3 regions of the Geobacillus sp. TFV-3 genome follow, and region 3 is predicted to be linked to each of the others. Evidence: riboswitches for the same ligand, from Rfam matches in the RefSeq annotation. Region 3 holds a riboswitch; each other region holds the start of a gene.
The links. Region 3 has a riboswitch for S-adenosylmethionine ahead of BJQ97_RS14760 (methionine ABC transporter ATP-binding protein). Riboswitches for the same ligand answer to the same signal wherever they lie in the genome.

Region 1 (10,169 bases), 220 kb from region 3:
TTTCCTTTCAAGCCGAGGTGGTGTCCGAGCACCATTTGCCAGTTGACGTACGGCAGAATGTGGTCAAGCGGCACATTTCGCAGCACGTGGCGGTCGAGGTCTGCCGGGACGTAGACCGGCACATCGGTCGAGACGTTCGATTTGGCCGCTATGGTGACAGCAGTGGTTCCCGTCGGGTCGGTTTCTGCCGCTTCTTTTTTCTTGTAGTCAATCTCTCCTTGCTGGATTTGGTTGGCGAGCGCAAGCCCGTCCATGGCGTCTTTCGCGTACAGGACGACGCCGTCGTACTCGGGCGCAATTTTGTTTTCCGTAAACTTGCGCGTCAAGGCGGCGCCGCCGACTAAAATCGGGGTTGAGATGCCCGCTTGGCGCAAATCTTGGGCGGTGACGACCATCTGCTGGGCCGATTTGACGAGCAAGCCCGACAGCCCGATGATGTCCGGTTGATGTTCGCGCACCGCTTCAATGAGTTGTTGCGGGGCGACTTTAATGCCGAGGTCGATCACCTCGTAGCCGTTGTTGCTTAAAATAATGTCGACCAAGTTTTTGCCGATGTCATGGACATCGCCTTTGACGGTGGCGAGAATGACTTTTCCTTTTGTGCTTCCTTCTTTCTTTTCCATATACGGCTCTAAAAAGGCGACGGCCGCTTTCATCACTTCCGCGCTTTGCAGCACTTCGGCGACGATGAGCTGGTTGTTGTTGAACAGCCGCCCGACTTCATCCATGCCGGCCATAAGCGGGCCGTTGATGATCGACAGCGGATCGGAGTAGGTCTCAAGCGCCTTCTCCAAATCAGGAATGAGCCCGTCTTTCGACCCTTCAATGACGTAGCGGGCGAGCCGCTCTTCCAAGCTCAAGTTCGTCTGCGACGGTTTGGCGGTGGTGATTTTGCTTCGGTAAAATTCGATAAAGGCGTTTAATGTTTCGTCGTTTGTGTCAAAAAGAAGCGCCTCAGCCATTCGCACTTCCTCTTCCGGAATCGAGGCAAAACGCTCCAGTTTCTCGGTGTTGACGATGGCGTAATCGAGCCCGGCTTGCGTGCAATAGTATAAAAAGACGGAGTTGAGCACCTCGCGTCCGGCCGGCGGCAAGCCGAACGAGACGTTGCTGATGCCGAGCATCGTCAAGCACTCGGGCAGCTGCTCTTTAATGAGGCGGATGCCTTCGATCGTTTCTTTCGCCGCGCCGATGTATTGCTCATCGCCAGTGCCGACCGGGAAGACGAGCGGGTCGAAAATGATGTCGCGAGCTGGGACGCCGTAGCGGTTCACCAGCAAGTCATACGAACGCAAGGCGATCTCAAGTTTCCGCTCCGCGGTGACGGCCATCCCTTGTTCATCGATCGTGCCGACGACGACGGCGGCGCCGTATTGGTGCAAGAGAGGAACGACTTTCGCAAACCGCTCCTCACCATCTTCCAAGTTGATCGAATTGATGATCGCTTTCCCTTGCGAGTAGGTGAGGGCGCGTTCAATGACGCGCTCGTCGGTCGAGTCGATGACGAGCGGCACTTTCACTTTTTTCACGACTTCGCGGACGAACTGTTCCATGTCATAGAGTTCGTCGCGGTCCGGGTCGGCCAAGCAAATGTCGATGACATGGGCGCCGTTTTTCACTTGGGCGCGGGCGATTTCCGCCGCTTCTTCGTACTTGCCTTCGGCGATGAGGCGCTTGAATTTCCGTGAGCCGATGACGTTTGTCCGCTCGCCGACGAAGAGCGGGCGCATCGTTTCATCATAAATGAGCGCATCGATGCCCGAGACGGCGTGCACATCAAACGAAGACGGGATTGCCCGCGGTGGAAGATCACGCACCGCTTCGGCAATGGCGCGAATATGGTCGGGCGTCGTGCCGCAGCACCCGCCGACGATGTTGATCCATCCCTTTTCGGCAAAGCGGCGGATTTTCTCCGCCAGCATGTCCGGCGTTTCATGGTAGCGGCCTTCCTCATCCGGCAGACCGGCGTTCGGGTAACAGCTGACCGCCGTATCTGCAAGCGAGGCGAGCGTGCGCAAATGGTCGGTCATAAACTCCGGGCCGGTCGCGCAGTTTAAGCCGACGGCGATCGGCTTCATATGGCGCACCGAGATGAAAAATGCATCGATCGCCTGCCCGGCAAGCGTCGTGCCCATCGGTTCGATCGTGCCGGAAATCATGAGCGGCACGCGGCGGCCGACTGTCTCAAACGCTTTGGAAATGCCGAGAAAACCGGCTTTGACATTGAGTGTATCTTGGCACGTCTCGAGCAGAAGAAGGTCGACGCCGCCCAACAACAGCCCACGCGCCTGTTCTTCGTAGGCGGCGACAAGCTCATCAAACGTCGCCCCGCCTGTGACCGACAACGTTTTCGTCGTCGGGCCCATCGAACCAGCGACAAAGCGCGGCCAGTCCAGCGTCGAAAACGATTCCGCTGCTTGCTTGGCGAGCTTGGCCGCTTCGATGTTCAGCTCAAGCGCTAAATGACCTAGGCCGTATTCATCCAGCACGATGCGTGTCGCCCCGAACGTGTTCGTTTCAATGATATCAGCGCCGGCGTCCAAGTACGCTTCATGGATGCCGCGGATGACATGCGGGGCGGTCAATGTCAAATATTCATTGCATCCTTCATACGCCTCGCCGCCAAAGTCGGCGGCCGATAAATTCGCGTTTTGGATCATCGTGCCCATGGCGCCGTCGATGACAAGAATTTTTTTCTTCAGCTGCTGTTCTAAGGTGACCTTAGCCATGAACAACCTTCCTTTCTTTCGCGGCCGCTTCTTTTTCGTGAATGTAGCGGACAAGCTCGACCGTCATGTCATAGCGCAAAAACGGCGTGATCAAATAAATGCCGTTAAACAAATCGAACGTAGCGTCAATGAGCGATTTTGCGATGGCGATCCCTTCGCGCGCTGCTTGCACCGGGTCGCCGCCGCAGGCGGCCATGCGGGCGCGAATTTCATCGGAAAGGGTGATCCCCGGCACTTCATGATGCAAAAACTCGGCGTTGCGCGCGCTCACAAGCGGCATAATGCCGATGTAAATCGGCGTGTCAAGGTGTTTCGTCGCCTCGTATATTTGTACGATTTTTTCTTCCGAGTAAACGGGTTGGGTCAAGAAATAGTGAGCGCCGCACTGAATTTTTTTCTCCATCCGCTCGACCGCTTTATCCAAATGGCGAACGTTCGGATTGAACGCCGCGCCGATCGAGAAATTCGTTTTTTGCCCAAGCGGTTTGCCCGAGTATGCCATCCCTTCGTTAAACTGGCGGATCAAGCGGATCAAATCGAACGAGGAGACATCATACACCGACGTCGCTCCCGGGAAGTCGCCGATTTTCGACGGATCGCCGGTAATGGCGAGCACGTCGGTGATGCCGAGCGTATGCAAGCCCATCAAATGCGACTGCAAGCCGATCAAATTGCGATCGCGGCATGTAATATGCACAAGCGGGCGGACGCCGAGCCGCTCCTTGATGATCGTGGCGACAGCGGCGTTGCTGATGCGCGGCGTGGCGAGCGAGTTGTCAGCCAACGTCAGCGCGTCGATGCCGGCGTCATGGAGCGCCTTCGCCCCGGCAAGAAACTTGTCAATCCCCAATTTTTTCGGCGGATCCAGCTCCACAATGACCGAGCGGCGCGTGCGGGCGAGCTCGGGAAGAGGCGTGGCCGCTGACGGGATGTCAGCGGAAACAGATACAGAGATGGCGCGCCGTTTCACCGTTTTTTCCGTCACCGGCGTTCGGTCGGAGAGCGCTTTTGCCATCGCTTCAATATGTTTCGGCGTCGTGCCGCAGCACCCGCCGATCAAGCGCACCCCTTGGTCGCGGAACGCTTTGGCCGTTTCCTCGAAATATTCAGCGTTCGTCTCATAGACAAGCCGGCCGTCGCGGTAATCTGGAAGGCTGGCGTTCGGGTAGGCCGACAAAAACGCCTGCTTTGGCAGCGGCACTTCCTCGAGCGACTGAAGCATATAGTACGGCCCCAGCCGGCAGTTGAGCCCGACGACATCGGCCCCGAGCGCCTCTAGGCGGGCAAGGGCGTCCGCGAGCGGCGTGCCATCTTGCAAGACGCCGACTTCATGAAGCGAGACGTGAGCGATAAGCGGCAAGTCAGTCTCTTTGCGGGCGATGGCAAGCACTGTCTCCAACTCTTCCAAATCGTAATACGTCTCGAGCAGTACGCCATCAACCCCTTCCGCTAGCAACACAAACAGCTGCTCGCGAAATGTCCGCTTCACTTCTTCGAGCGTGACGACGCTTTTGTTTAACGTTCGCAGCCCTCCGATCGTCCCGAGCACGTATGCTCTCCCGTTGGTTGCTTGTTTCGCCAGCCTAACAGCGGCGCGATTGATCGCCGGCACATCGTCTTGCAAGCCGTAGCGGGCGAGTTTCACATAGTTGGCGCCGTATGTATTCGTCTGAATGACATCGGCGCCCGCGGCGATATACGCCTCGTGAATATGAACGATTTCATCTGGATTGGATAGATTCAATTCTTCAAAACAACGGTCGATGCCGTGCGAATATAGAAGCGTCCCCATCGCTCCGTCAGCGATGAGAATGCGTTTTTTCAACTCATCCAGCAATCCCACGTTCCATTCCCCCGTTTCTCCGTAGTAAAAGAAAAAAGCCTTCTAAGAAGAAGACTTTTCATTCGCTTCTTCTTATCTTCCAGGCTTCCGCCTGTCTGGATTTAGCACCTTGGCCGCGGGCCAGGTTGCTGAGGGTTCACCGGGCCAGTCCCTCCCCCTCTCTTGATAAGAATGCCGGTATGAAATTTGTGCGGTGACGTTTTGATGATTACTATATAATTTAATGTATTTTTCGAAATTATTCAATACGGTGAAGCAAGGAAATTTCAAAAAAAAGAATTTCCCGAATCAAGGGAGAAGCGCTTTCCCACATCGGGGGCAAAATTGGAAATCGTGCCGCACATGCCCGCCGCAATGAGGACAATGCTTGTTTGGCTGTTTATGGCTTCCGAATCGGACGTTCAGCGGGTCGGGCTCTTCCTCGCTGTCGACAATGTCCAACAAGGACATGCGCTGTTTTCCCGTCGCGTTTTTGTAATGATAAATCCCTTGAAACACGCCGATGGCGATGACGACAAGGCCGAAAAACGGAAAAAAGCGGGCGGCGGGAAACGGCGAATCAGCGGTGATGGAGAATGCCATCACCATCCAAAAGATGCCGAACAACACAGCGGCGATGCTTCCAATCAATCCTTGCATCGACGGGCCGCGGCCGGGTTTGATGCTTTTCAAGTTTATTCCTCCTAACCAATATATCGTAACTCCATTATAATAGAAAAAACTGGTTTTTACTATCCTCAACTGTTAGTCCAGCTCGGGAGAAAAGGGTGTTTTCGATCTATTGACTTGAGCGAAGAAAATGTTGCGGCTTCCTGATCCAATCCGAATGGTCAGCCGTTTTTTTATTTTTTAGCATTGGCATGGGCGGGAAGATGGTTCAACGATCGTTTTGTCGTTGCACTTTCGCTGCCCCTATGTTCTAATTAGGAATGATAGAAATGAAGAAGACGGGGGGCTGGAAGTGAACGGAGAAGAAATCATCCGCTTCGAGCGAGTGACGAAGGAATATGACGGCATGACTGTATTGGATGATGTCAGCTTTGCGATTGAGCGCGGAAAGTTTTATACGCTGCTTGGGCCGTCGGGGTGCGGGAAGACGACGATTTTGCGGCTGATTGCGGGGTTTATCGAGCCAACGCAAGGAACGATTTATTTCCATGGGAAGCCGATTCAGAACGTCCCGCCGAACAAGCGGCAAGTCAATACTGTTTTTCAAGATTACGCCTTGTTTCCGCATCTTGACGTATTTGAAAACGTCGCCTTTGGCTTGCGCGTGAAAAAAATGAAAGAAGCAGACATTCACCGCAAAGTGAGCGAAGCGCTCCAGTTTGTCAACTTGGAAGGATATGAGCGCCGCCGCATTCAAGAGATGTCCGGCGGCCAGCGGCAGCGCGTCGCGATTGCCCGGGCGATTGTGAATGAGCCGGAAGTGCTGCTTCTGGATGAGCCGCTGTCGGCGTTGGATTTGAAGCTGCGGACGGAAATGCAGTACGAACTTCGTGAACTGCAGCGCCGGTTGGGGATCACGTTTATTTTCGTCACGCATGATCAAGAAGAAGCGCTGGCGATGTCTGATTACATTTTTGTTCTAAATAAAGGGAAAATTCAGCAGTTTGGAACCCCAAAAGAAATTTACGATGAGCCAGTGAACCGGTTTGTCGCCGATTTTATCGGGGAATCGAACATTCTACCAGGGCGCATGATCGAAGATTTTCTTGTCGAGTTTGCCGGCCAGCGCTTCGTTTGCGTCGACCGCGGCTTTGCCCCGAATGAACCGGTCGACGTCGTCATCCGCCCGGAAGATTTGGAACTCGCAGCGCCGGAAGCCGGCCAGATCGTTATTCGTGTCGATTCGCTCTTATTCCGCGGCGTCCATTATGAAATTTGCGGCTACGATGAAAACGGGAATGAATGGCTTGTCCATTCGACGAAAAAGGCGGAAGTCGGGGAAACGGTCGGCCTTCGTTTTGAACCGGAAGCGATTCACGTCATGCGGGCCGAAAGGGAGGACGGGAGCGAATGATGGAGCGGACGTGGCGGAACTGGTATTTAGTTCCTTATGGCATTTGGTTGGTATTGTTTGTCATCGCTCCAATCGTCTTTTTATTATACGAATCGTTTTTGGATATAGATGGACATTGGACATTGGCCAATTATGAAAAAGTGATGACGCCCATTTATGTAAAAATGATGGCGTATTCGTTTTGGTACGCGTTTTTGATTACCCTTGTGTCGCTGTTGATTGGCTATCCGACTGCCTATTGGCTGACAAAAACGAAGCACAAGCAGTTATGGCTGTTGCTGCTCATCTTGCCGATGTGGGTGAATTTGCTGCTGAAGGTGTATGCGTTTTTAGGGCTGTTCGGCACGTACGGTTTGGCCAACGCCCTGTTGCAGACGCTTGGCATCGGCGCACGGCAGCTGTTGTTTACCGATTTCAGCTTTGTGTTTGTATCGGTGTACATTTTTATTCCGTTTATGGTGCTGCCGATTTTTAATGCTCTGGAAGAATTGCCGCCGTCGCTCATTGATGCAGCCCGAGATTTAGGCGCTTCGGCGTGGACGACGTTTCGCCGCGTCGTCTTCCCGCTCACGCTTGGCGGGGTGAAGGCCGGCTGCCAAGCGGTATTCATCCCAGCGCTGTCGTTGTTTATGATTACGCGTCTTGTCGCGGGCAACCGCGTCATTACGCTCGGCACCGCCATCGAGCAGCACTTCCTTGTCACACAAGATTGGGGGATGGGGGCGACGATCGCCGTTGTCTTAATGGCGGCGATGGCCGTCATTGTCGTCTTGACAGGAACTGGAAGGAAAGAGGGAAGCCGATGAAACGGACACATTGGTGGGGGCGCGTGTATCTTTTGGTCGTGTTTGCCGTGATGTATACGCCGATTGTCTATTTGATGTATTATTCGTTCAACAGCGGCGGGGCGATGCACGATTTTCAATCGTTCACCTTGAAATGGTATCGGGATGTATTGTCGGACGATCGATTGTTGATGATCGTGCTGAATACGATTGTCATCGCCTTATTGTCCGCGGCGATCGCCACGATTTTAGGAGTCATGGGGGCATTGGCGATTTACTATGTCAAGCGGCAGCGGGCGAAAAACGCCCTTCTCGCCCTCAACAACGTGCTGATCGTCAGCCCGGACGTCATCATCGGCGCTTCGTTTTTGCTGTTGTTTACGATCGCTGGCATTCAACTAGGGTTTACATCTGTGCTGTTGTCCCATATCGCTTTTAGCGTGCCGATTGTTGTATTGATGGTGCTCCCTAAACTGGAGGAAATGAGCCCGACGTTGATCGATGCGGCGCGCGATTTAGGGGCGGGGCCTTGGCAAGTGCTGTCGGGCGTGGTGCTGCCGTTTTTGGCGCCGAGCATATGGGCGGGCTTTTTCATGGCGCTCACGTATTCGCTCGATGATTTTGCCGTGACGTTTTTCGTCACCGGCAACGGCTTTTCAACGCTGTCGGTGGAAATTTATTCGCGGGCGCGCCAAGGCATTTCGCTGTCCATTAACGCCCTGTCGACGCTGTTATTTTTCTTTACGATGCTGCTTGTCGTCGGCTATTATGTGCTCAGTCAAAAAGGCGGCCGAGTGTACGGAATAGGGGGGCGAAAGTAGGTGAAACGGCTTGTTGAAGGGTTTGCGGCCGTGTTCATCGCGGCGTTCGCTCTCATGTTTATCACCGAGCGGTTGAACGAAGCGGAAGGGTACGGCAGTGGCAAAACAGTGACCGTTTACAACTGGGGCGATTATATTGACCCCGCGCTCATTCGTCAATTTGAGAAAGAAACGGGTTGGAAAGTCATTTACCAGACGTTTGATTCCAATGAAGCGATGATGGCGAAAATCGCCCAAGGCGGGACGACGTTTGATGTCGCCGTTCCGTCGGACTACGCCATCAGCAAAATGATCGAGGAAAAACTGCTCCTGCCGCTCGATCACGACAAGCTGCCGAATCTAAAATATATTGAACCGCGGTTTCTCAACTTGTCGTTTGATCCGCACAACCGGTATTCGGTGCCGTATTTTTGGGGGACGGTCGGCATCGTCTACAACAAGAAAATGCTTGGCGGCAAGACAATCACCAGCTGGAACGACTTATGGGACCCGGACTTGCGCAATCAAATTTTGCTTGTCGACGGAGCGCGCGAAGTAATGGGCATGGCGTTAAACAGCCTCGGCTATTCGCTCAATGAGACGAACAAAGCCCATCTGCAAGAAGCAAAGCGAAAGCTCGATCGGCTCATGCCCAATGTGAAGGCGATTGTCGGCGATGAAATCAAGATGCTTCTCGCCAATGAGGAAGCGGCCGTTGGTGTCGTCTGGTCGGGCGATGCGGCGGAAATCATCGCGGAAAATGACAAGCTCGACTATGTCGTGCCGAAAGAAGGCTCCAACTTATGGTTTGACAACATGGTCATTCCGAAAACAGCGAAAAACATCGAAGGGGCGCATGCGTTTATCAATTTTATGCTCGACCCGAAACACGCGGCGCAAAACGCCGAGTATGTCGGCTATTCGACGCCGAACAAAAAGGCGCTTGCCTATTTGCCAAAAGACATCGCCGGTGATCGGCGCTTTTACCCTGATTTGGATTCGGCAGGGCATTTGGAAGTGTACGAAAACTTAGGAAAGCGAATGCTCGCCTACTACAACGAGCTGTTTTTAGAGTTCAAGATGCAGCAAAAGTGAACAAGCGATGTCCCCTTTACCGACGAAGCGAGCGCCGTCTTCATCCATGAGGACTGGCGCTCGCTTTTTGGCGGAAGGGCTGAGCGGTTTCTTTTTTTTTCGGGATGGTCAGTGTTTTCCAGCGATCGGCGTTCAGATGTTTGGTAATATAGACGATTTGTCTGATATGATATGAATAATGGTGTGCTACAGGTGGTGCGGTGACGGTAAAAGTGAGAAAGCCGTTGCGATGTACTAAAATGATGTGGCGGTGAATGTAGACGAGATTGTATTGGAACGACATTGAGAAGAACGAACATATCCGGGGGCGCTGCGTCCTATAAGGTCGGACAGTGTCAGGATTTTTGTTTGCAGGAAGTGCTCACCATGTTTGCCAAGTGTGTCATTATTTGTATAGCATAGAGGGATTTTCGTCTTGATCTCTCATTTCTCCTTCTCGTGCAGAAAATCAGGAGGATTTTTCATCCAGATGTCGAATGAGTGCTTAAAACATAAGGTTGTTGAGCAATAAAAAGAAGATGGCCAATAAGGGGGCACGAGGATGAACATTCATAAGTTCGTGATGCCCGAAGTGATTTTTGGCAACGGTTCCATTCATCAAGTAGGGGAAAGTTGTCTAAGGCTTGGTGCGACAAATGTGTTGATTGTCAGCGATCCAGGTGTTGCGGAAGCCGGTTGGCTCGATGTTGTCATTAAGAGTTGCAGGCAGGTAGGATTAAAATACACGATATTTTGTGATGTAACAATAAATCCAAAGGATGAAGAAGTGACAAAAGGCTGTGAAGCATATCTTGAAAATGAATGCGATGCTATCATTGGAATCGGTGGAGGCAGTTCTATTGATGCCGCAAAGGCTGTCGCCATTCTTGCTACAAACGGTGGACAAATTCATGA
Region 2 (10,169 bases), 2.2 Mb from region 3:
CGCCCGCTGCAAAAGATTGTTAAAGGAATCGCGTTTTTTCTTGAGTCGATCCCCGATGTTATCTTTATTTTTTCCACGCAACTGTTTGTCATCTGGGTGTTTAAAAAGACAGATTTGCTTATTGTCGATCCGGTTGCCGGTTTTGACAATGTATACGTGTTACCGATTGTAATGATTTCAATTTTGCCTTCAATTATGCTGTTCCAAATGACATTTCTTGCGTTTACGGAAGAAAAGGACAAGCCATACGTTGAATATGCGCTAGCCAAAGGCTTGTCAAAAACGGCAGTGCTATGGCGCCACATGTTCCGCAATGCGCTGATCACCGTGTTTTCTAACATGCAATATTTGTTTTGGTTTATGCTGTCGAACTTGTTAGTGACGGAATATTTGTTTAATATGCACGGATTTTTCCGGTTTTTGTATGAGCAGCGCCATACGCCGGAAGTAGTGGCTATCGGTCTTGCCATGCTGTTTTTGCCGTTTTACATCATTGATGTGGCCGGGAAACGAGTGATTGCTTATTTGACGGGAATAGAGAGGGGCGTAGCGTGATGCGCGCATTCCGTAACGTTTATTTTACGGCAGGGTTTATCATCGCGGCCGGTCTATTGCTGGCCAGTTTTTTATATTCTTATTGGCTGAAAGACATCATTCCACAGCCGCCGGAGCGGATCTACAATGAGGCTGGACGGCTCGTTGATGTTCCACCGTACCCGCCGAGCTGGGTCCATCTGTTTGGCGTCGACCGCCAAGGCGAAGATGTGTTTTGGAAAGTCATCGACGGGGCGAAATATACGATTTTCACCGCGTTGGCAGTCAGTTTGCTGCGGCTGGCGTTCGGGACGGTCGGCGGAATCATTTATGCTTTTTATTTACAGAAATTTCGTTTTATTGCCGAGTCCATCGTCCGCGCATTTCGTTTTGTGCCAGCGATATTTTTAACGATGCTCTTTTTTGCTTTCATTCCATTGGAGGAGCAAGGAGCCGGAATGGAAGTGTTGATAAAACAAATATTGGTGTTGGCGGCTGTTGCGCTTCCGCCGTTAATGCTGGTCATCGGCAATGATATCGCTGTCTTTTTACAAAATGAATTTGTCGTTTCTTCCCGGCTGATGGGAGCTAATAACTTTTGGCTCATCCGCAAGCACGTTCTCCCGTATATGCGGCCGCGGCTGTTTTTACTGTTTATCCAGCAGACGGTGCAGTCGCTCTTGCTGCTTGTGCATCTCGGAGCGTTTCAAATTTTGCTAGGAGGCGTAAAAATTATCGACAATTCCGATGGGTTGGGCCCTCCGGAGAAGGTGGCGATCTCTCTTTCGAACGAATGGTCCGGCTTGATCGGTCTTTCCTATCGGGAAATGATGCTTGACCAATGGATTGTTGTCGGGCCGTGTGTTGCCTTTATCGTTGCGATTTTTGCCTTCAAATTAATGGGAAAAGGGTTAGAGCAAGTGATCGACGAAAAAGGAAAACGGAAGCAGCGGAAAAAACAGCGGAGTTCAGCGGGAAAAACCGCTTCTTTTCCGCCGTAGCAGAGCGATTTTGAATTTGTACTTTATAAATAGGCTATCCTAAAAATAAGTGGTATACAAAGGATATAAACTTGATAGTATGGGCAATACAGCTTATTTTAACGTAATTTCCGAAAGAAGTCTCCCGCCTCAAGGAACGTGAAGGGCACAGCCCAGTGAGTAGGCGGGAGATGAATTTCGGTTGCCAATCGCCAACGAATATGATAGTCTATGGTTAGAACGGACACCTTCGGAATGAAGGGAAGCGTAAAGGGTTCTTGTGTGTGGCTTACCGTTCAGCAAACACGCACAAGTCGCTTGAAGCCTCCACCTCTAAGCGAAGTGTAGGTGGCGGGTAGTTCACCAAAGGATTCAGTGTCGGAGTCCAAAGCAAAGGAAAGAACAGAAAAAACGGCCGGACAGGGAACGGCTCCCTGTCCGGCCGGGTTCTTGTTAAACGAGCGGTCCGCCGAGTTTTTCAATGGACGGATCGATGTGGGCGAATTTTTGGAAGTTGGCGCGGAACTTTTGCGCCAGCTCTTTCGCTTTTTGTTCGTACGCCTGTTTGTCGGCCCATGTGTTTTGCGGCTGAAGGACGTCATCGGGCACGCCCGGGACGTGCGCCGGGATGGCGAGGCCGAAAATCGGGTCTTGCACCGTCTCGACGTTGTCGAGCTCCCCTTCGACGGCGGCTTGCACCATCGCGCGGGTGTAGGCGAGCTTCATGCGGCTGCCGACGCCGTACGGCCCCCCGGTCCAGCCGGTGTTGACCAAAAAGACGCGGACGTTGTGTTCGGCGATTTTTTGCCCGAGCATTTCCGCGTATTCGACGGCCGGGCGCGGCAAAAACGGCGCGCCAAAGCATGTCGAGAACGTCGCTTCCGGTTCAGTGACGCCGCGTTCGGTGCCGGCGAGCTTGCTTGTGTAGCCGCTCAAGAAATGGTACATCGCCTGTTCACGCGTCAGCTTGCTGATCGGCGGCAGGACGCCGAACGCATCGGCCGTCAAAAACACGATCGTGGACGGATGGCCGGCGACGCTCGGATCGATGATGTTTTGGATCGCTTGAAGCGGGTAGGCGGCGCGCGTGTTTTCCGTCAGCGTGCCGTCGTCGTAATTCGGCACGCGCGTCGCGTCATCGAGGATGACGTTTTCGAGCACCGCGCCGAAGCCGATGGCGTCAAAAATTTGCGGCTCTTTTTCACGCGATAGATGGATGCATTTTGCATAGCAGCCGCCTTCGATGTTGAAAATGCCTCGGCTTGACCAGCCGTGTTCGTCATCGCCGATCAAGCGGCGGTTCGGGTCGGTCGAAAGCGTCGTTTTTCCCGTTCCCGACAAGCCGAAAAAGAGGGCGACGTCGCCTTCCTGGCCGACGTTGGCCGAGCAGTGCATCGGCAGGATGCCTTGTTCCGGCAGCAAATAGTTCATCACCGAGAAAATCGATTTTTTCATTTCTCCGGCATATTCGGTGCCGCCGATCAACACGGTGCGCCGTTCAAACGAGATGATGATGAACGCTTCCGAGCGCGTGCCGTCCACATTCGGGTCGGCTTTAAAGTTCGGCGCGCAAATGACCGTAAATTGCGGCTCATGCGCGGCGAGCTCCTCGGCGCTCGGGCGGATGAACAGCTGATGGACGAACAAGTTGTGCCAAGCGAATTCGTTGACGACTTGAATCGGCAGCCGATATTTCGGATCGGCGCCGGCAAAGCCTTTAAACACGAACAGCTCATCTTTCTTCATTAAATAATCGAGCACTTTGTCGTACAGTTTATCAAACGTCTCCGGAGACATCGGTTGGTTGACCGCTCCCCAGTCGATCGTTTGCTTCGTTGATGGTTCTTCGACGATGTATTTGTCTTTCGGCGACCGTCCGGTGTACTTGCCGGTTGTCACCGCGACCGCCCCGGTGTGGGTCAGCCGTCCTTCATTCCGCTGCAGCACTTTCTCGACGAGCTCGGCGACGGACAGTTGATGGCGAACGTACGGTTTTTGCAGCAATACATCAAGCTTATTTGTCATGTTTGCGATCCCCATATTCAAAACCTGCCTTCTTTTTATAATCACTCTTGAAAATAGTATAACACATTTTTATTAATAGTCCATACTAATTGTGTGGGTTTTTCAAACTTTATTTTTCCCCATTTCCTTAGAGGGATGGTGAAAAACGACCGATTTCGCCGAACCCGTTGCTTTCGGATGAAAGAGAAGCGTTGATTTTACAGGACTTCTCAATTTGAGAAGGGAGTCCGTTTTCCGCGACTTTTCACTAAATCACCAGCCTTTTAGAGGACTGGTGATTTAACTGAAAATGCCGCTCTCCAGCGATGTTTTTCAAATTGAGAAATCCTGCAAAGCCGGTCCTTCATTTTCACGGAGAACCACTGATTGGAGAAGAACAGTGGTTTCTTCACCAGCCTTTTAGAGGAAAGAATTTTCGCGGCTGGAAATGATAAAAAATGAATTTTGATAGTTGACTTTGCCGATTCCATTGCGATATGATAAGTCATTGAACGGATACTCTTATCCCGAGCCGGTGGAGGGACAGGCCCGATGAAACCCAGCAACCGTCACAACTTTACATGTGTGAAATGGTGCTAACCTGTGGCAAGGCGCAGTCCTTGAACGATAAGAGTGAAAGGAAGCAATACGATTGCCATGACCTTTCCTCAGCCGTTACAGGAAAGGTTTTTTATATTGCGAAGGGAAAAAGGGAAATGAGTTCCGTGTCGCCACATTATGCCAAGAGGAGGAAACAAACCGAATGTCAGCCAAACGCCGCTTGTTTACTTCAGAGTCTGTGACGGAAGGACATCCGGATAAAATTTGCGACCAAATTTCTGATGCGATTTTGGATGCCATTTTGGAAAAAGACCCGAACGCCCGCGTCGCCTGCGAAACGAGCGTCACGACGGGACTTGTGCTCGTCAGCGGGGAAATCACGACATCAACGTACGTGGACATTCCGCGCATCGTCCGCGATACGGTCCGGGAGATCGGCTACACGCGCGCCAAATACGGGTTTGACGCCGATACGTGCGCGGTGTTGACGTCGATTGACGAACAATCGCCGGACATTGCGATGGGGGTTGACCGAGCGCTCGAGGCGCGTGAAGGCCAAATGACTGACGAGGAAATTGAAGCGATCGGCGCCGGCGACCAAGGGCTCATGTTTGGTTTTGCCTGCAATGAGACGGAAGAATTGATGCCGTTGCCGATTTCGCTTGCGCACCGCTTGGCGCGCCGCTTGGCGGAAGTGCGCAAAACGGACGTCCTGCCGTACTTGCGGCCGGACGGGAAAACGCAAGTGACGATTGAATACGATGAAAACGGCAAACCGGTGCGCGTCGATACGATCGTCGTTTCCGCGCAGCACCATCCGGAAATTACGCAGGATCAAATCCAACGCGACATTAAGGAGCATGTCATCAAGCCGGTCGTGCCGGCGGAACTGCTGGATGAGAACACGAACTATTTCATCAACCCGACAGGGCGGTTTGTCATCGGCGGTCCGCAAGGGGATGCCGGATTGACGGGGCGGAAAATCATTGTCGATACGTACGGCGGCTACGCCCGCCACGGCGGCGGCGCGTTCTCGGGCAAAGATCCGACGAAAGTCGACCGTTCGGCGGCGTATGCGGCCCGCTATGTCGCGAAAAACATCGTTGCGGCAGGATTGGCCGATAAATGCGAAGTGCAGCTCGCCTACGCGATTGGCGTTGCCCGCCCGGTCTCGATTTCGATCGATACGTTCGGCACGGGCAAAGTGTCGGAAGACATTTTGGTTGAAGTCGTGCGCAACAACTTCGATCTCCGCCCGGCGGGCATCATCAAAATGCTCGACTTGCGCCGCCCGATTTACAAACAGACGGCCGCTTACGGCCATTTTGGGCGTACGGACATCGACCTGCCGTGGGAGCGCACCGACAAAGCCGCCTTGTTGAAAGAACAAGCGCTGGCGTTGGCGGATAAGTGATGAAAGAAAAAGAGCTGCCTAACCTGATCACGGCAGCTCTTTTTTGTTGGCGCACGATGTCCGCTGTTGCTGCAGCGCTTTGTAATACTGCCCTTTCTCGACATATTCGCGGCGGATGCGCTCCATTTCACGGATGTCGTCGTCCGTCAGCTCGCGGACGACTTTCGCCGGCCGGCCGAGGGCGAGCGTGTTGGGCGGAATTTTTTTGCCCGGCGGCACTAAACTGCCGGCGCCGATAAACGCGCCTTCCCCGATTTCCGCGCGGTCCAAAATGATCGAGCCCATGCCGATCAGCGAGTTTTGGCGCACGATGGCGCTGTGCAAAATGACTTGATGGCCGACCGTCACGCCGTCTTCAATGATAAGCGGATTGTTTGGACTTTGATGCAAAATTGAGTTATCTTGAATATTGACCCGGTTGCCGATGATGGTCGGCGCCACGTCGCCGCGAATGACGGTGTTGAACCAAATGCTCGTCTCTTCGCCGATCACGACATCGCCGGTGATCGTCACATAGTCGGCGATAAAGGCGGAGGCGGCAATTTGCGGCGTTTTGCCTTTGTATGGGTAAATCATGGGCGTTCGTTCCTTTCTGTTGCAAAATCGATCGTTCACCATGTATTGTACAACGTTGCGTCCAAATCGCCAACGAAAGCGAGCGCGCCTAATCGGGATGGGTGAAAAACGTTTCTTTTCGCCCGATGAGTGGTTGGGATAGGGGAAGAAAATCCGATTTCACAAAGCTTCTCAACGTGGGAAGAACCGTTGTTGAGCGGCTTTTTCATTCCATGGCCCAACCCTTTTATGGTTTGCCCCGGCCGCATTGATGGCAATACTGGAAGACGAGATCGCAGGCTGTTCAGACGCGAAACGATTTTGGTTGCCGATAAGATGGAAATGCTAGGAGACGAGACCATGGTGTTTGCACCTGAGGTGAGCCGATTGAACATTCCGAAAAACCCCATCGCCTTGATGAAAATGGTGTATCGTGACGTGCTTCCGCTTGTCCACCGCGAGCTTGCCTATTGGCGGCGCCAAGCCGAGCGCATTCCCGATCCGGAATTGCGGCGCCAAGCGCTCGCGAGCATCGCGTCGAAAACGTTCCATTGCGAAGGCGGCTCTATTTTGGCGCTCTTAGCTGGAGAAAACATGGAGGATTGCATCCGCTTTATCGTTGCTTACCAGACGATCAGCGATTATTTGGATAATTTGTGCGACCGCAGCACCTCGCTTGATCCGCTTGACTTTCGCGCTTTGCATGATTCGATGCCCGACGCTTTGACGATCGGCGCGGAGCCGTCGAACTATTACCGCCATCGCCGCGAACAGGAGGACGGCGGCTATTTGCCGGCGCTCGTCCGCACGTGCCAAAAGGTGCTCGAGACGGTGCGCCATTATGAGACGATTGCCCCATTTTTGCATGAATTGGCCGGATATTATTGCGACTTGCAAGTGCATAAACATGTCGAAGCGAGCGAGCGGGTGCCGCGGCTGGAGAAATGGTTCGCGCAATACAAAGACGCCTTGCCGCCGATGGAATGGTATGAATTTTCCGCCTGCTCCGGTTCGACGCTCGGCATTTTCTGCCTCGTCGCCTATGCGTTTGGCGAATCGCTGCCGCCGGAGATGGCAAGACAAGTGCGCAACGGCTATTTTCCATACATTCAAGGGCTGCACATTTTGCTCGACTATTTGATCGATCAGGAGGAAGACCGGGACGGCGGCGACTTAAACTTTTGCTTTTACTATCCGAATGAAACGGTGATGCTTGAGCGGCTTTGCCATTTCATCGAAGAGGCCGACCGCCATGTCGGGGCGCTGCCGCACGGCGAGTTTCACCGCCTCATTCACCGAGGGCTTCTTGGGTTGTATTTGTCGGATGCCAAGGTGAAAAAGCAGCGCGGTCTGCGCCGGCTGGCGCGACGGCTCGTCCGCGCCGGCGGGGCGGCGTCGCAGTTTTTCTATTGGAACGGAAAAGCATACCGCTTTTGGCAGGAGCGGCAAAAACGGCTGTCCTTTTCATGAGGGCGGCCGTTTGCTTTTATTGGCAAAAGGGGTGAGATCCGACCGATTCAGGCGCCCTGATCCGCCCGAGTTTCGAGCGCGAGCAAAAACGGCGGGTCGTTTTGCCGATTGATGAATTCGTATTTCAGGGCGTGGACGCGCCGTTGATCAAGAGAGCGGACGTAATCCAGGAGCGCGTCGCGTTCGCGCTTTCCTTCCGGATGGCCGTGGTACACGACAAGAACGATGACGCCGCCCGGCTTCATGACGGAAAGCAGTTGATCGACCGCTTCGATCGTCGATTCCGGCTTGGTGACGATTTGCTTATTGCCGCCCGGCAAATAGCCGAGGTTGAACACGGCGCCGGCGATGCGCCCGTGTACATCGGCAGGAAGCGCCTCAAGCATTTCGCTATGGCTTCGCTCGAACAACGTCGCCCGCCCGCATAGCCGATGTTCCGCGAGGCGGGCGGAAGCGGCGGTGATGGCCTCAGGCTGAATGTCAAAGCCGAACACATGGCCGAAATCCCCGACGCGTTCGGCCAAATACACGGTGTCGTATCCGTTGCCGACGGTCGCGTCGACGGCGATGTCGCCTTCGTTGACCGCTTGATCAAGCAAAAAGCGGGCGAACGGCAAAATGTTCATCAAAGCCATCGGTTGACCCCTCCTTGCGATCGTTTCATCGTTTATGTTGGCAGGCGCTGCGCCAAAGATATCGGATGCCGCCGTTTTTTCCCTCCAGCCGCTCCATCCTCTGCGTCGGCGCGACAGAAAACCTTGAACTGACCGACATCGTCGTGATCGAGCTCAACGAAGATCCTCCCTTCGGCATTGTAACAAAAACTTCATGGAAAATCGACCGCTGCCAATCATTGGCGTGATACGGCCGCCCTATGCGGCGCATAGTAAACATGAGGGAATATCACGAAACGAGGTGAGCGCATGGCGACAAGACAATCCGTTGAGGAATTTTTGCAGCGGTGTGAAGATGTGATTCGCTACGCGAAAGAGCAATATACGGAAGCGCAAAAGCAGGAGCATTACAACATCACCGAATACACGAACGCCCAGCAGATGCTCGAGCAGACGGTCATCGATTTGGCGCACTTGGCGCGAAGCTGCAACGCCCAGCAGCGCGAGCAGCTGCATCGGATGCGGCTCCAGCTTGAGCAATTGCAAAACGACATGATTTTGCTTGACCGCTGAAACGAGGAGGAACTCGACATGAAGCGACGCTTGAAACAAACGAATCCAGAACAAAAAACACGCAACGGCCAAAACAATAACGATCTTGAGCTTGGTCAAGATTTTGACCCGGTGAAGCTGGCGAAAAAGCAATACGAGGAAACGGGCGGCCAACCGATCCGCTCCAAGCAGCGGAACGGGTGACGACAAGCCAAAGGGGCGGATGCCGCTCCGTCTCGTTCTTCTTTTCGCGCAGGTGCCCCTCTTCAAAAGCCATTGTTTCAGCGGGGGAGTTCGTTTGGCAAAAAAAGTGGCGGACGCATCGGAATGCTCCGCCTTTTTGATTGCATTTTTTCCTGTTTTCCCCTACAATTATTTCGGAATTCAAAATAAAAGCTGGAAAAGGATGATGACCGATGCCCCGCGCTCTTTGGTGGCTGCTTGTCGGCATGGCGCTCAATGTGACAGGGGCGTCGTTTCTATGGCCGCTAAACACGATCTATTTGCACGAACAGCTTGGCCAGCCGCTCGCGGTCGCTGGGGTCGTGCTCATGCTCAACTCTGGGGGAAGCGTCATCGGCAGCTTGGCTGGCGGCTTTTTGTTTGACCGGATCGGCGGGTTTCGCGTTTTGTTGGCCGGCGCGGTGTTGACGATGACCGCGCTCGCCGGCTTAAGCGTTTGGCACGGATGGCCGCACTATGCCGTATGGCTGGCGCTTGTCGGCATCGGCAGCGGCGTCGTCTTTCCGGCGGCGTCGGCGTACGCCGGGGCGATTTGGCCGGGCGGGGGGCGGCGGGCGTTCAACGCTCTTTATGTCGCGCAAAACATCGGCGTCGCCGCCGGTTCGGCGCTTGGCGGGTTTGTCGCTTCATATTCGTTCTCGCTCGTTTTTTTCGCCAATCTTTTGTTGTATGTTGCGTTTTTGTTCACGATTATTGCCGGGTTGCGGCGCGTTCCAATTTTGCCGCCGCCGAGAAAGAAACGATCCGAAGAAGCGGAAAGAGCCCCATCCCGCGCCGTGGGCTGGGCGCTCGCTCTCCTTTGCGCCGGCTATGGACTGTGCTGGTTGAGCTATGTCCAATGGTCGACGACGATCGCCGCCTATACGCGCGAGCTCGGGATACCGGTGGGGCAGTACAGCTTGCTTTGGACGATCAATGGCGCGTTGATCGTCTTGGCCCAGCCGGTGCTGGTGCGGGTGATCCGCCGCTTCATGCCGACGTTGAAGCGGCAAATCGTGATCGGGTTTCTGATTTTCGCTGTTTCGTTTGCCATGCTGTTGGGGGCGAATTCGTTTGCTGAGTTTGCCGCGTCCATGATTGTGCTCACGATCGCTGAGATGATCGTCTGGCCCGCGATTCCAGCCGCAGTGAACGAATGGGCGCCGCCGGGGAAGGCCGGGTTTTCCCAAGGAATTGTCAACGGAACGGCCACGACTGGAAGGATGATTGGACCGGTCATCGGAGGTTGGATTGCTGACGCCT
Region 3 (10,169 bases):
GCGACGATCTTCGCCGCTTCAGTGATGGTCGCTTCGACATCGCCCCAATCGATCGTGCCGTCTTCCTGCAGCGGAATGTATTTCAGTGTCGCGCCCGTTTGCTTCGCCAGCTGCTGCCATGGGATCAAGTTGCTGTGATGCTCCATGTACGTGATGACGATCTCGTCGCCTTCTTTAACATTGGCGCGCCCGTAGCTTGCAGCGACCAAGTTGAGCGACGCCGTCGTGCCGCGCGTAAAAATGATTTCCTGCGCCGATTGGGCGTTTAAAAACCGCCGCACTTTTTCGCGCGCCCCCTCGTACGCGTCAGTCGCTTTCGTCCCAAGCGTATGGACGCCGCGATGGACGTTCGAGTTGTATTCGCGGTAATAGCGGTCAAGCGCCTCGATCACCGGCAGCGGCTTTTGCGACGTCGCCGCGCTGTCAAAATAAATGAGCGGATGGCCGTTCACTTGTTGGTGCAAAATCGGAAACAACGCGCGAATTTCATTGACATTCATGATTGAACTTTCCTTTCAATCACTTCAATTAATTGGTTTTTCACGCCTTCAAGCGGAATCGCCTCGACAACCGGTGCCAAAAAGCCGTGGATGATGAGCCGTTCCGCGTCGCGTCTCGGAATGCCGCGGCTCATTAAGTAATACAATTGAATCGGATCGACGCGTCCCACCGATGCCGCGTGGCCCGCCATGACGTCGTCTTCATCAATGAGCAAAATCGGGTTCGCATCGCCGCGCGCTTTTTCGCTCAACATCAACACGCGCGACTCCTGCTCGGCGTTTGATTTCGACGCGCCGTGCTCAATTTTGCCAATGCCGTTGAAAATCGAGGTCGCGCTGTCACGGACGACGCCGTGTTTTAAAATGCTTCCTTCTGTATGCTTGCCATAATGAATAACGCTGGTCGTAAAGTTTTGCACTTGCTCGCCGCGGCTGACCGCGACCGTTTTCGCATCGCCGAACGAGCCGTCGCCGACAAGGCGGGTGATGTTCTCGGAGACCGTGTTGCCGTCATTCATCAGCCCGAGCGCCCATTCGATCCGTCCGTCGCGCCCAGCGATGCCGCGCCGATTGACATACGTCGTTGTGCCTTTTGCCAAATGGTCGACGGCGGCGAAAAAGACGCTTGCGTTCGCTTGGGCAAACACCTCGGCGACCACATTGGCGACTGCTTTTCCTTCCCCGTTTGCCGATATATAGTTTTCGACAAACACGACGCGGCTGTTGTCTTCCGCGACGACGATGACATGGTTGAACAAGGCGATGTCATCCTCATCTTGAATGTAGACGGCTTGAAGCGGCGTTTCGATCTCCACGTTTTTCGGAACGTAAACGAACACGCCGCCGTTAAACAGCGCCGCATGGAGCGCGGCGAGGCGGTGCTCATCCGGCTTGACCGCCGTCATAAAATAGTTTTTCAGCAAGTCGCCATGCTCGCGCGCTGCTGTGAAGATGTCGGTGAAAATGACGCCTTTTTCTTTCAACTCATCGGACAGCGACACGTACGCCGGCGTATGGTTGCGCTGCACGTACAAGTTTTTCGTTCCTTCGCCTGCTTCAATGAGCGCCTTGACCGCTTCCGGCAAATCGTCAAGACCATCATACGGCGCGCTGTCGACCGTGTGGCGGGCGAACTCGGTGAAATTCCATTTGTCGATTTTCGTCTTCTCCGGTTTCGGAAGCGGCAGCCGCTCCGCCAGCTCAAGCGCCTCAAGGCGCCGCGCCGTCAGCCAGTCCGGCTCGCCGCGCCCGCTTGAGAACGTGCGGATGTATGATTGCTCGAATGGGATTTTCGTTTCTGTCGCCATAATCCTCCTCCTAACGCTTACGCTTCTTGTCCGACCGTTTCGTCTTCGATGCCAAGCTCTTTTTTGATCCAGTCGTACCCTTCCGCCTCAAGCCGCTGCGCCAGTTCCGGACCGCCCGATTTGACGATGCGCCCTTGCATCATGACGTGCACGTAATCCGGCGTGATGTAGTTCAATAACCGTTGGTAGTGAGTGATGATCAAACAGCCGAATTCGCTGCTGCGCATTTCGTTGACGCCTTTGGCGACAATTTTCAGCGCGTCAATGTCCAATCCGGAGTCGATCTCGTCCAAAATGGCGATTTTCGGTTCAAGCATCATCAGCTGCAAAATTTCGTTCCGCTTTTTCTCCCCGCCCGAGAATCCTTCGTTCAAGTAACGGTGCGCCATATCCGGGTTCATTTCAAGAAACGCCATTTTTTCATCAAGCTTGCGGATGAATTTCATGAGCGAAATTTCGTTGCCCTCCCCAAGCCGGGCATTGATCGCAGCGCGCAAAAAGTCGGCGTTCGTCACTCCGCTGATTTCGCTTGGGTATTGCATCGCCAAAAACAGGCCGGCGCGCGCCCGCTCATCGACTTCCATCTCCAAGACGTTTTGGCCGTCAAGCGTAATCTCGCCCTCGGTCACCTCATATTTCGGATGGCCCATAACCGCCGATGCCAGCGTCGATTTCCCCGTCCCGTTCGGACCCATGATGGCGTGGATTTCCCCGCCTTTTACTTCCAAGTCCACTCCTTTTAAAATTTCTTTTCCCTCCACGGAGACGTGAAGATTTCGAATCGTCAATACTGCCATGCAGCATACCTCCAATTCCCGCTTGAAAGTAATCGTAGCTCGCTCATCTTCTAGCGATCGCTCATTCTCAATTTATTCTCATTATAATTTTATAACAAATGAAAACTGCCTGCAACTTTCTCGCTCTGTTTTCACTATGACCGTGTGAAAAAACAGCGCCTTTTACTATTTTACACGAAAACCTCAAGCTTGTACGAGTTTTTGCAAAAAAAAAAAAGACCCCGTTTTTTCCGGAGTCTAGTGAGCCGCTCGCAACTCGCCGAGGCATTCCTGCACAAGCGTCACCGCCTGGCTCATCGCCGCCCCGCCGCCAAACGCGGCCGCCACCGCGCATGCTTCCAAAATTTCTTGTTCCGACGCCCCTTCATCAAGGCAGCCTTTCGCATGGTAAATCGTGCAATACTCATCTTGCGCGGCCACGCTGATGCCAAGGGCGATCAATTGTTTTTCTTTTTTCGACAGCGCCCCTTCGGCAAAGCATGCTTCCGTAAAGGCGTTAAACCGTTCCGCCACGTTCGGAAGTTTTTGGGTGAACGCCCCAAGCCCTTCCTTATAGTGGCGAAGCGCCGTTTCGACCGACGCATATGTTCCGTTGTTCATCTTCGTTTTCCTCCTTTGCTCGTTTCAGTTGTTAGTATGCATGGAGGAAAACGAAATTAAACAACGAATTGTATTGAGAAAAAGGAGGAGATAACCATGGCTCGTTGGTTTGTCTTTTGGCTGACTGCCGTTGCCGTTTCATTCATCGTTTGGCTGGGCATCGCCTCCATGTGGAACGAGCAAGGAGACGGAGAGCTGAGTCTGGCGGCGGTGATCATGTTGCAAAACTGCGCCATCATCGTGATGCTCGCCGCCGTGCTGGCGCGCTTGAACGGTCGATGAAGCAGCGGAAAAGCAGGTTGACCACGGCGCCCTCGCATTGAGAACCGTTTTGAACGTTGGAGCTTTCTTCGGGCAAGGGGGCGGCTTTTTTGGGACAAATAAAGAAACGGAAGCGAAATGCTCCCGTTATTGATTGGTTTCCGCCGCTGGAATGACGGCGCCGTGGTATTTTTCTTTGATGAAGTCTTGAATTTCTTTCGATTGCAGCACTTCGACAAGCGTTTTGATTTCTTTCCGGTTTTCATCGCCTTTGCGCACCGCAACAATGTTCACATACGGATTATTTTTCGGCGACTCAACGGCGATCGGGTCTTTCGCCGGATCCAAACCGGCATCAAGCGCATAGTTGGCGTTGATCAGCACGGCATCGCCTTCGCCGTTTTTGTAAATTTGCGGAAGCAGCCCAGCGTCGACGTCGGCCTTAAATTTCAAATGTTTCGGGTTTTCCACGATGTCGTTGACCGTCGCTTTCGTTTTATCGACACCCGGTTTCAATTTAATGAGCCCTTTTTCTTGCAGCATCGACAAAATGCGGCCATGGTCGGCGACCGAGTTGCTCATGATGATCGTCGCACCGTCCGGCAGTTCTTCAATGCTTTTGTATTTTTTCGAGTATAAGCCGATCGGCTCGATATGAATGCCCCCGGCGTTGACGAAATCATAGCCGTATTCTTTCTTTTGCGATTCTAAATACGGGATGTGTTGGAAGTAGTTGGCATCTATTTGCTTCTCCGCCAACGCTTTGTTCGGCAAGATGTAATCTTGGAATGTGATGATCTCCAAGTCGATGCCTTTTTTCTTCAAAATCGGTTTCGCTTTTTCCAAAATTTCCGCATGCGGCACGTTTGAGGCGCCGACTTTCAGCTTCACCAAATTGCCGTCTTTGCCGCCTTCCGCGTTGTCGTTCTTGTTGCCGCCGCATGCCGCCAAAGCCAAGACGAGAACGGCCGCGAGCAGAGCGCCAAGCCATTTTTTCATCGAGTTCTTCCTCCTTTATCGTTTATCAATTTTCGAAGTGACAAAGTCACCGATAAACTGAATGACAAAGACAATGATAAGCACCAATACGGTCGCGACAAACGTCACATCGTTATGGTTGCGCTGGAACCCTTCCAAATACGCCAAGTTCCCAAGCCCGCCGGCGCCGATGGCTCCAGCCATCGCTGTGTAGCCGACAAGCGACACCGCCGTGACGGTAATGCCGGAGACAAGCGCCGGCAGCGATTCGGGCAAGAGCACTTTCCAAATGATTGTCCACGTTGAGGCGCCCATCGCTTGGGCTGCTTCGATGACTCCTTTATCAATTTCGCGAAGCGCGATTTCGACCATGCGGGCGTAAAACGGCGCAGCTCCAATGACCAGAGCCGGCAGCGCCGCATTGGCGCCAAGCATCGTCCCGACGAGCCATGTTGTAAACGGAATGAGCAAAATGATCAAAATAATAAACGGAATGGAGCGGAAAATGTTCACAAACGCAGCAATCACTGTATTGACAAACCGGTTTTCCCACAGGTTTCCTTTCGCTGTCAAAAACAACAGCAAGCCAAGAACGATCCCGAGGACGAAGGTGGCCGCCACCGCCACTCCCGTCATATACAGCGTCTCGACCGTCGCCGCCCACATCGTCTCCCATTGCACGTTCGGCAGGAGGTCAGCGAGCATCTTGAATCACCTCCACCGCCACTTGCTGGCGTTGAATATAGTCAAGCACCCGGTCGATTTCATCCTTCGCTCCGTCGAGGTGCACGAACAACACCCCATAGGCGCCTTGATGGGTTTGCGAAATTTTCCCTTGCAAAATGTTGACATCAACAGCAAACTGCCGCACCACTTCGGTGATGAGCGGCTTTCCGGCGGCTGCGCCGACGAACGTCAGCTGGGCGATCAGCCCGTTCGGGTATTGGCCAAACAAATGGGAAATCGCTTCTTCCGTCTCCTCAGGCTCGATCAATTGTTGGACGAACCGCTTCGTAATCGGCTGCTGCGGGTGGCGGAACACATGCAGCACTTCGCCTTGCTCAACGATTCGGCCGCTTTCCATCACGGCGACGCGGTCGCAAATTTTGCGGATGACGTGCATTTCATGGGTGATGAGCACAATCGTCAGCCCAAGACGTTTGTTGATGTCAACGAGCAAGTCTAAAATCGCATCGGTCGTCTGCGGGTCCAACGCCGATGTCGCCTCGTCGCAAAGCAGCACTTTCGGATTGTTCGCCAGCGCGCGGGCAATGCCGACCCGCTGTTTTTGCCCGCCACTCAGCTGCGACGGGTAGGCATCCTCGCGCCCGGAAAGGCCGACAAGCTCGATCAATTCACCCACCCGCTTGTTCCGCTCCTCTTTCGGGACGCCGGCAATTTCAAGCGGAAAGGCAATGTTTTCCCTGACGGTGCGCGACCAAAGCAAGTTGAAATGCTGAAAAATCATTCCGATTTCTTGGCGCGCCTTGCGCAGCTCTCGGCCTTTGATGCGCGCCATATCGCGTCCGGCGACAACCACCCGGCCGCTCGTCGGCTTCTCGAGCCCATTGAGCAATCGAATGAGCGTGCTTTTCCCCGCGCCGCTGTAGCCGATGATGCCGAAAATTTCCCCTTCGCGAATTTCAAGCGACACGTTGTCGACGGCCGTGACCGAACCGTTGGCCGCTTGATAAATTTTCGTCACTTGTTCTAATGCAATCATTGTTTCACCTTCCTTTCTCCCAAGGCAGCAGAGCACAAAAAGAAAACCTTTCTGCCCGCAGAGAACAGAAAGGTATTGTTCACCATTCCGTCTCTTATCTCTCAAAGCAGGCCGCTTTGTGTGAATTGGCACCATTTCAGCGCATGCGCTGACGGTTGCCGGGCTTCATTGGGCACATCCCTCCACCTCTCTTGATAAGAGCGCAACAATCGTCTATTCAATTATTACAAATCTGATTGTATCATCACTTGTCGAACGCTGTCAACAAATTTTTCACCCAACATGCCGATACGGTTTGGCCAAATGGAGGAGCGACTCAAGCAGTAGCAGATGGCGGAAGCTTCCTGACACGTACACTTCTTGCAGCCGCACGAGCTGCTGCAGCTTCAATTCCCCGTTCAACAACGACTCGATCGATGCTTTGGAACCTTTAATCGTCAATGTCTTCCGTTCATCGTGTTCCCTCTCCGCCGCAGCAGGCTCTTTGCCAACCATCAACAGCACGGTTTCATCCCCGCTTTCAAAGCGAACGCACAGCTGTTCATCCGGCAAAATCGGCAACAAATGGCGCAACCCTTGCATCCGTTCCACGAATTGCCCGACCAATTCGCGCATTTCCATGGACATCCCCCTCCTCCATTCCTTATATTTCTTTCACTTCCATTCTGAAGAGGGGAAATCCTTTACAAAAATCTCGACAACCCGTTGACGAATGAGCGCCGTTTTTGTCATTTCCCAAGAAATGTGTCAAACAGCGTCAAAAAAAGGCGAATCACTCGTCCGGCAAGCAGGCTTGAATCACTTCATACAAATACGGAACGGAGTGAAAGGCATACCACTTGCCCGCGATCGTTCCATCCCTAAAAAGAAGCAGGCACGGAACGCTTTCGATTTTCCACGCAGCCGCCTGCTCAGGAATATAGTTGATGTCCGTTTCATAAAACGGCAGCGCCGGAAACAACTGCTCCACCACCGTGAGCATCCGCCGCGCCAGCTGGCACGTGCCGCACAGCGGGGTATACAAGTAAAGGGCCAGAAGCGGCTCTCCTTCCACCACTCGTTTGACATCGTTTCGATCGATCGCTTTCACTCGCCTCTCCCTCTCATCAGCCATTCGATGCGGACGTCGAAATCGGCGCGCAGCAGCACTTGCGCCAAGTGCCAAATCGGAGCGGCCGCGACTTCACGGTACGCCCGGTCAATGTAAAGATGCTCCGCTTCTGGAAGCATGCGGCGAAACTGCCGGCGCAATTTTTCTCCCGCCTCATCGGCATCCGCCAGCAAGTACACATCATATCCTTCCAGCTCATCAGCCCATTCTTCCAAACGCGCGTCACTGATCGTGCCGTTCGTGCAAAGGATGACGACAGGCTCATTCAGGACAGCCGCCACTTTTTGCTTGTCCGATCGCCCTTCCACAATGATCACTTTTTCCACGCGTCGCATGTCCGACCCACCTAACTTCGAAAGGAGATACGATATTGTATGCCCCGCGCCGGCGAAAGGTGGAAAAAGAAAAGCAACGGCATCGCACCGTTGCCTTTCAACACCAGCCCGCTTCCCCGTCGCAGTCGACATATTTTTGGTCCGGTTCAACGGTAGCGGTCACCTGTTTGAAAATTCGCCCGTTTTGTTCGATATATCCATGTTTCAACGGGACGGCCGCCGGAAGCGGAAGGCGCCCGATGAGCTCTCCTTCCTCGTACAAGTCCAGCGAGCGGCCGTTCAGTTTGCCGATGATCCGGTCCGTGACATCCATGTGCTTCGTTTGCAACACCACAGCGAGCACCCCTTTTTCATCAAAATTCCGGTATGTATAGAGTGCCCGAATGGAAGCGAAGATTGCAGGAACGTTTATCCTTCGTTGATCATCGCTTCGTACTGCTCAGCCGTCAACAAGTGGTCCATTTCGCTCAAATCGTTCGGTTTGACGACGATCATCCACGCTTTGTCATAGGGCGATTCGTTCACGTACTCCGGATGGTCGTTCAACGCCTCATTCACTTCAACGACCGTGCCGCTGATCGGCGCATACAATTCGGAGACCGTTTTCACCGATTCAACGCTGCCGAACGGCTCGTTGGCCGCAACCTCTGCGCCCACTTCCGGCAGCTCGACAAAGACGATGTCGCCAAGCTCCGATTGGGCGTAATCCGTAATGCCGATGCGCACGTTCTCTCCTTCCACGCGCACCCATTCATGCTCCTTTGTGTAACGAAGTTCTTTCGGCGTGTTCATCGAATCCCTCCATCGCGACAAAATGTATCCTTTTTCATCATAACCGATTTTCCGCAAAAACTCACTGAATTCACCCGATTTTGCAAAAATTTTTATGCCTTCTTGGCGAAAAACGCCTCGTATTCTTGTTCTCGAAAGCCCACGACAACCCGCTCGCCGTCCGTCAAAATCGGCCGTTTGACGAGCATCCCGTCCGAGGCGAGCCAATCGAGCATCTCGTCTTCCGATGCGCGATCGAGCTTGTCCTTCAAACCAAGTTCGCGGTATTTCATGCCGCTCGTATTGAAAAATTTTTTGAGCGGCAGCCCGCTTTTCCGGTGCAGTTCAGCGAGCTCTTCTTTCGTCAGCGGTTCGTCAACCAAATGCACCGTTTGCACCTCAACGCCGTGTTCATCCAACCATTTTTTCGCCTTCCGGCACGTGCCGCATTTTGGATACCAATAGAGCGTCAACGCCATAGCCACCCCTCCCTTCAAATGATGGATCAACCAACCGCCGCGTGCCTCACCCCTCTTTGAAATGATGGATCGACGATCGCGGCACGGCAAGCCTGTCTTGGCGTCTGGCCCGCCCGAATGAAATGCCCATCAAGCAAAAAGTACCAAGCCGCAGCTTGGTACTTCCTATTATCACACAATATACCGTTCTGCTTCAATGAGCGCGGCGGCCGCTTCGCGTTTTTTCGCGATCACATTGATCGGCGTATGGCGCGTCAGCCGGCGGAGCGCGGCGAGCATCATTCGCAGCGTGTCGCCTTGTTCGACGGCGACGAGCGTTTCTTTCGCATGGGCTTCAATTTCATTGAACGCCTCTTGGCAGAAAATTTGCGTATAAAGAAGTTTTTGTTTGTTTTTCTCTTCCCCGCTCGCGTTGATCGCTTTTTCCGTGCGCAAGAGCGCTGATTCCATCGCGTAAATGTTCGAGACGATGTCGGCGATGTTCACAAGCACTTCTTGCTCTTCTTCAATGCGCTGGCCGTATTTTTGCGCCGCTAAGCCAGCGACCATCAAGGCGATTTTTTTCGCGTTGCGCACGAGATATTTTTCTTGTTCGAGCACGCCCGAACCCGGTTCCTCGGCCGTCATCATCATCAGTTCTTCCTGAAGCTGCTGCGCTTTTTGGAAGAGCGGCAGCTCGCCTTTTAACGCTTTTTTCAAATACATGCCCGGCACGAGAAGGCGGTTGATTTCATTCGTCCCCTCGAAAATGCGGTTGATGCGCGAATCGCGGTAAGCGCGCTCAATTTCGTATTCCTGCATAAAGCCGTACCCGCCGTGGATTTGCACGCCTTCATCCACGATGTAATCGAGCACTTCCGTCGCGAAAAACTTGTTGAGCGAACATTCGATGGCGTATTCGGCGATCGATTTCGCCACTTCTTTTCCGTCTTTCGCCTTTTCCGCATCCAAGAGTCCCATCCGCTCATCGAACAAGCCGACTGTGCGGTAAACCGAGCTTTCGGCGGCATACAGGCGTGATGCCATCGTCGCGAATTTTTCCTGCGTCAATGTAAACTGCGAAATCGGCCGTTTGAATTGTTGGCGCTGATTGGCGTATTTGAGCGTGATCTCCAACGCCCGTTTCGCGCCGCCGACCGCCCCTAACCCAAGCTTATAGCGGCCGATGTTCAAAATGTTGAAGGCGATGACATGGCCTTTTCCGATTTCGCCGAGCACGTTTTCTTTCGGCACCGGCACGTCTTGCAAAATGAGCGTCCGCGTCGACGAGCTTTTGATTCCCATTTTCTTTTCTTCAGGACCGGTCG

Region 1: linked by a shared signal. The riboswitch ahead of BJQ97_RS13480 (bifunctional homocysteine S-methyltransferase/methylenetetrahydrofolate reductase) and the one ahead of BJQ97_RS14760 (methionine ABC transporter ATP-binding protein) in region 3 are both predicted to bind S-adenosylmethionine.
Region 2: linked by a shared signal. The riboswitch ahead of metK (methionine adenosyltransferase) and the one ahead of BJQ97_RS14760 (methionine ABC transporter ATP-binding protein) in region 3 are both predicted to bind S-adenosylmethionine.

Annotation. Positions count from the first base shown of each region.
Region 1 covers NZ_MPSP01000001.1:2,665,231-2,675,399, reverse strand. The annotation lists gene metH (methionine synthase) at 1-2,729, opposite strand, end outside; gene BJQ97_RS13480 (bifunctional homocysteine S-methyltransferase/methylenetetrahydrofolate reductase) at 2,722-4,572, opposite strand; SAM riboswitch class I at 4,642-4,744, opposite strand; gene BJQ97_RS13475 (zinc ribbon domain-containing protein) at 4,861-5,244, opposite strand; gene BJQ97_RS13470 (ABC transporter ATP-binding protein) at 5,534-6,595, shown strand; gene BJQ97_RS13465 (ABC transporter permease) at 6,592-7,401, shown strand; gene BJQ97_RS13460 (ABC transporter permease) at 7,398-8,201, shown strand; gene BJQ97_RS13455 (ABC transporter substrate-binding protein) at 8,202-9,275, shown strand; partial or broken gene BJQ97_RS18085 (DUF1572 family protein) at 9,316-9,459, opposite strand; gene BJQ97_RS13445 (iron-containing alcohol dehydrogenase) at 9,817-10,169, shown strand, end outside.
Region 2 covers NZ_MPSP01000001.1:680,740-690,908, forward strand. The annotation lists gene BJQ97_RS03465 (ABC transporter permease subunit) at 1-555, shown strand, start outside; gene BJQ97_RS03470 (ABC transporter permease) at 555-1,535, shown strand; gene pckA (phosphoenolpyruvate carboxykinase (ATP)) at 1,968-3,554, opposite strand; SAM riboswitch class I at 4,038-4,152, shown strand; gene metK (methionine adenosyltransferase) at 4,282-5,493, shown strand; gene BJQ97_RS03485 (gamma carbonic anhydrase) at 5,521-6,069, opposite strand; gene BJQ97_RS03490 (tetraprenyl-beta-curcumene synthase family protein) at 6,409-7,518, shown strand; gene mnmM (tRNA 5-(aminomethyl)-2-thiouridylate-methyltransferase MnmM) at 7,566-8,153, opposite strand; gene BJQ97_RS03500 (hypothetical protein) at 8,168-8,380, shown strand; gene BJQ97_RS03505 (YtzC family protein) at 8,442-8,705, shown strand; gene BJQ97_RS03510 (hypothetical protein) at 8,724-8,888, shown strand; gene BJQ97_RS03515 (MDR family MFS transporter) at 9,101-10,169, shown strand, end outside.
Region 3 covers NZ_MPSP01000001.1:2,888,406-2,898,574, forward strand. The annotation lists gene BJQ97_RS14725 (cysteine desulfurase) at 1-500, opposite strand, end outside; gene sufD (Fe-S cluster assembly protein SufD) at 497-1,807, opposite strand; gene sufC (Fe-S cluster assembly ATPase SufC) at 1,825-2,604, opposite strand; gene BJQ97_RS14740 (carboxymuconolactone decarboxylase family protein) at 2,842-3,204, opposite strand; gene BJQ97_RS14745 (hypothetical protein) at 3,301-3,486, shown strand; gene BJQ97_RS14750 (MetQ/NlpA family ABC transporter substrate-binding protein) at 3,613-4,464, opposite strand; gene BJQ97_RS14755 (methionine ABC transporter permease) at 4,480-5,148, opposite strand; gene BJQ97_RS14760 (methionine ABC transporter ATP-binding protein) at 5,138-6,166, opposite strand; SAM riboswitch class I at 6,258-6,367, opposite strand; gene BJQ97_RS14765 (sterol-binding protein) at 6,440-6,787, opposite strand; gene BJQ97_RS14770 (thioredoxin family protein) at 6,939-7,256, opposite strand; gene BJQ97_RS14775 (toprim domain-containing protein) at 7,253-7,612, opposite strand; gene BJQ97_RS14780 (YusG family protein) at 7,710-7,946, opposite strand; gene gcvH (glycine cleavage system protein GcvH) at 8,021-8,404, opposite strand; gene BJQ97_RS14790 (arsenate reductase family protein) at 8,497-8,862, opposite strand; gene BJQ97_RS14795 (acyl-CoA dehydrogenase family protein) at 9,034-10,169, opposite strand, start outside.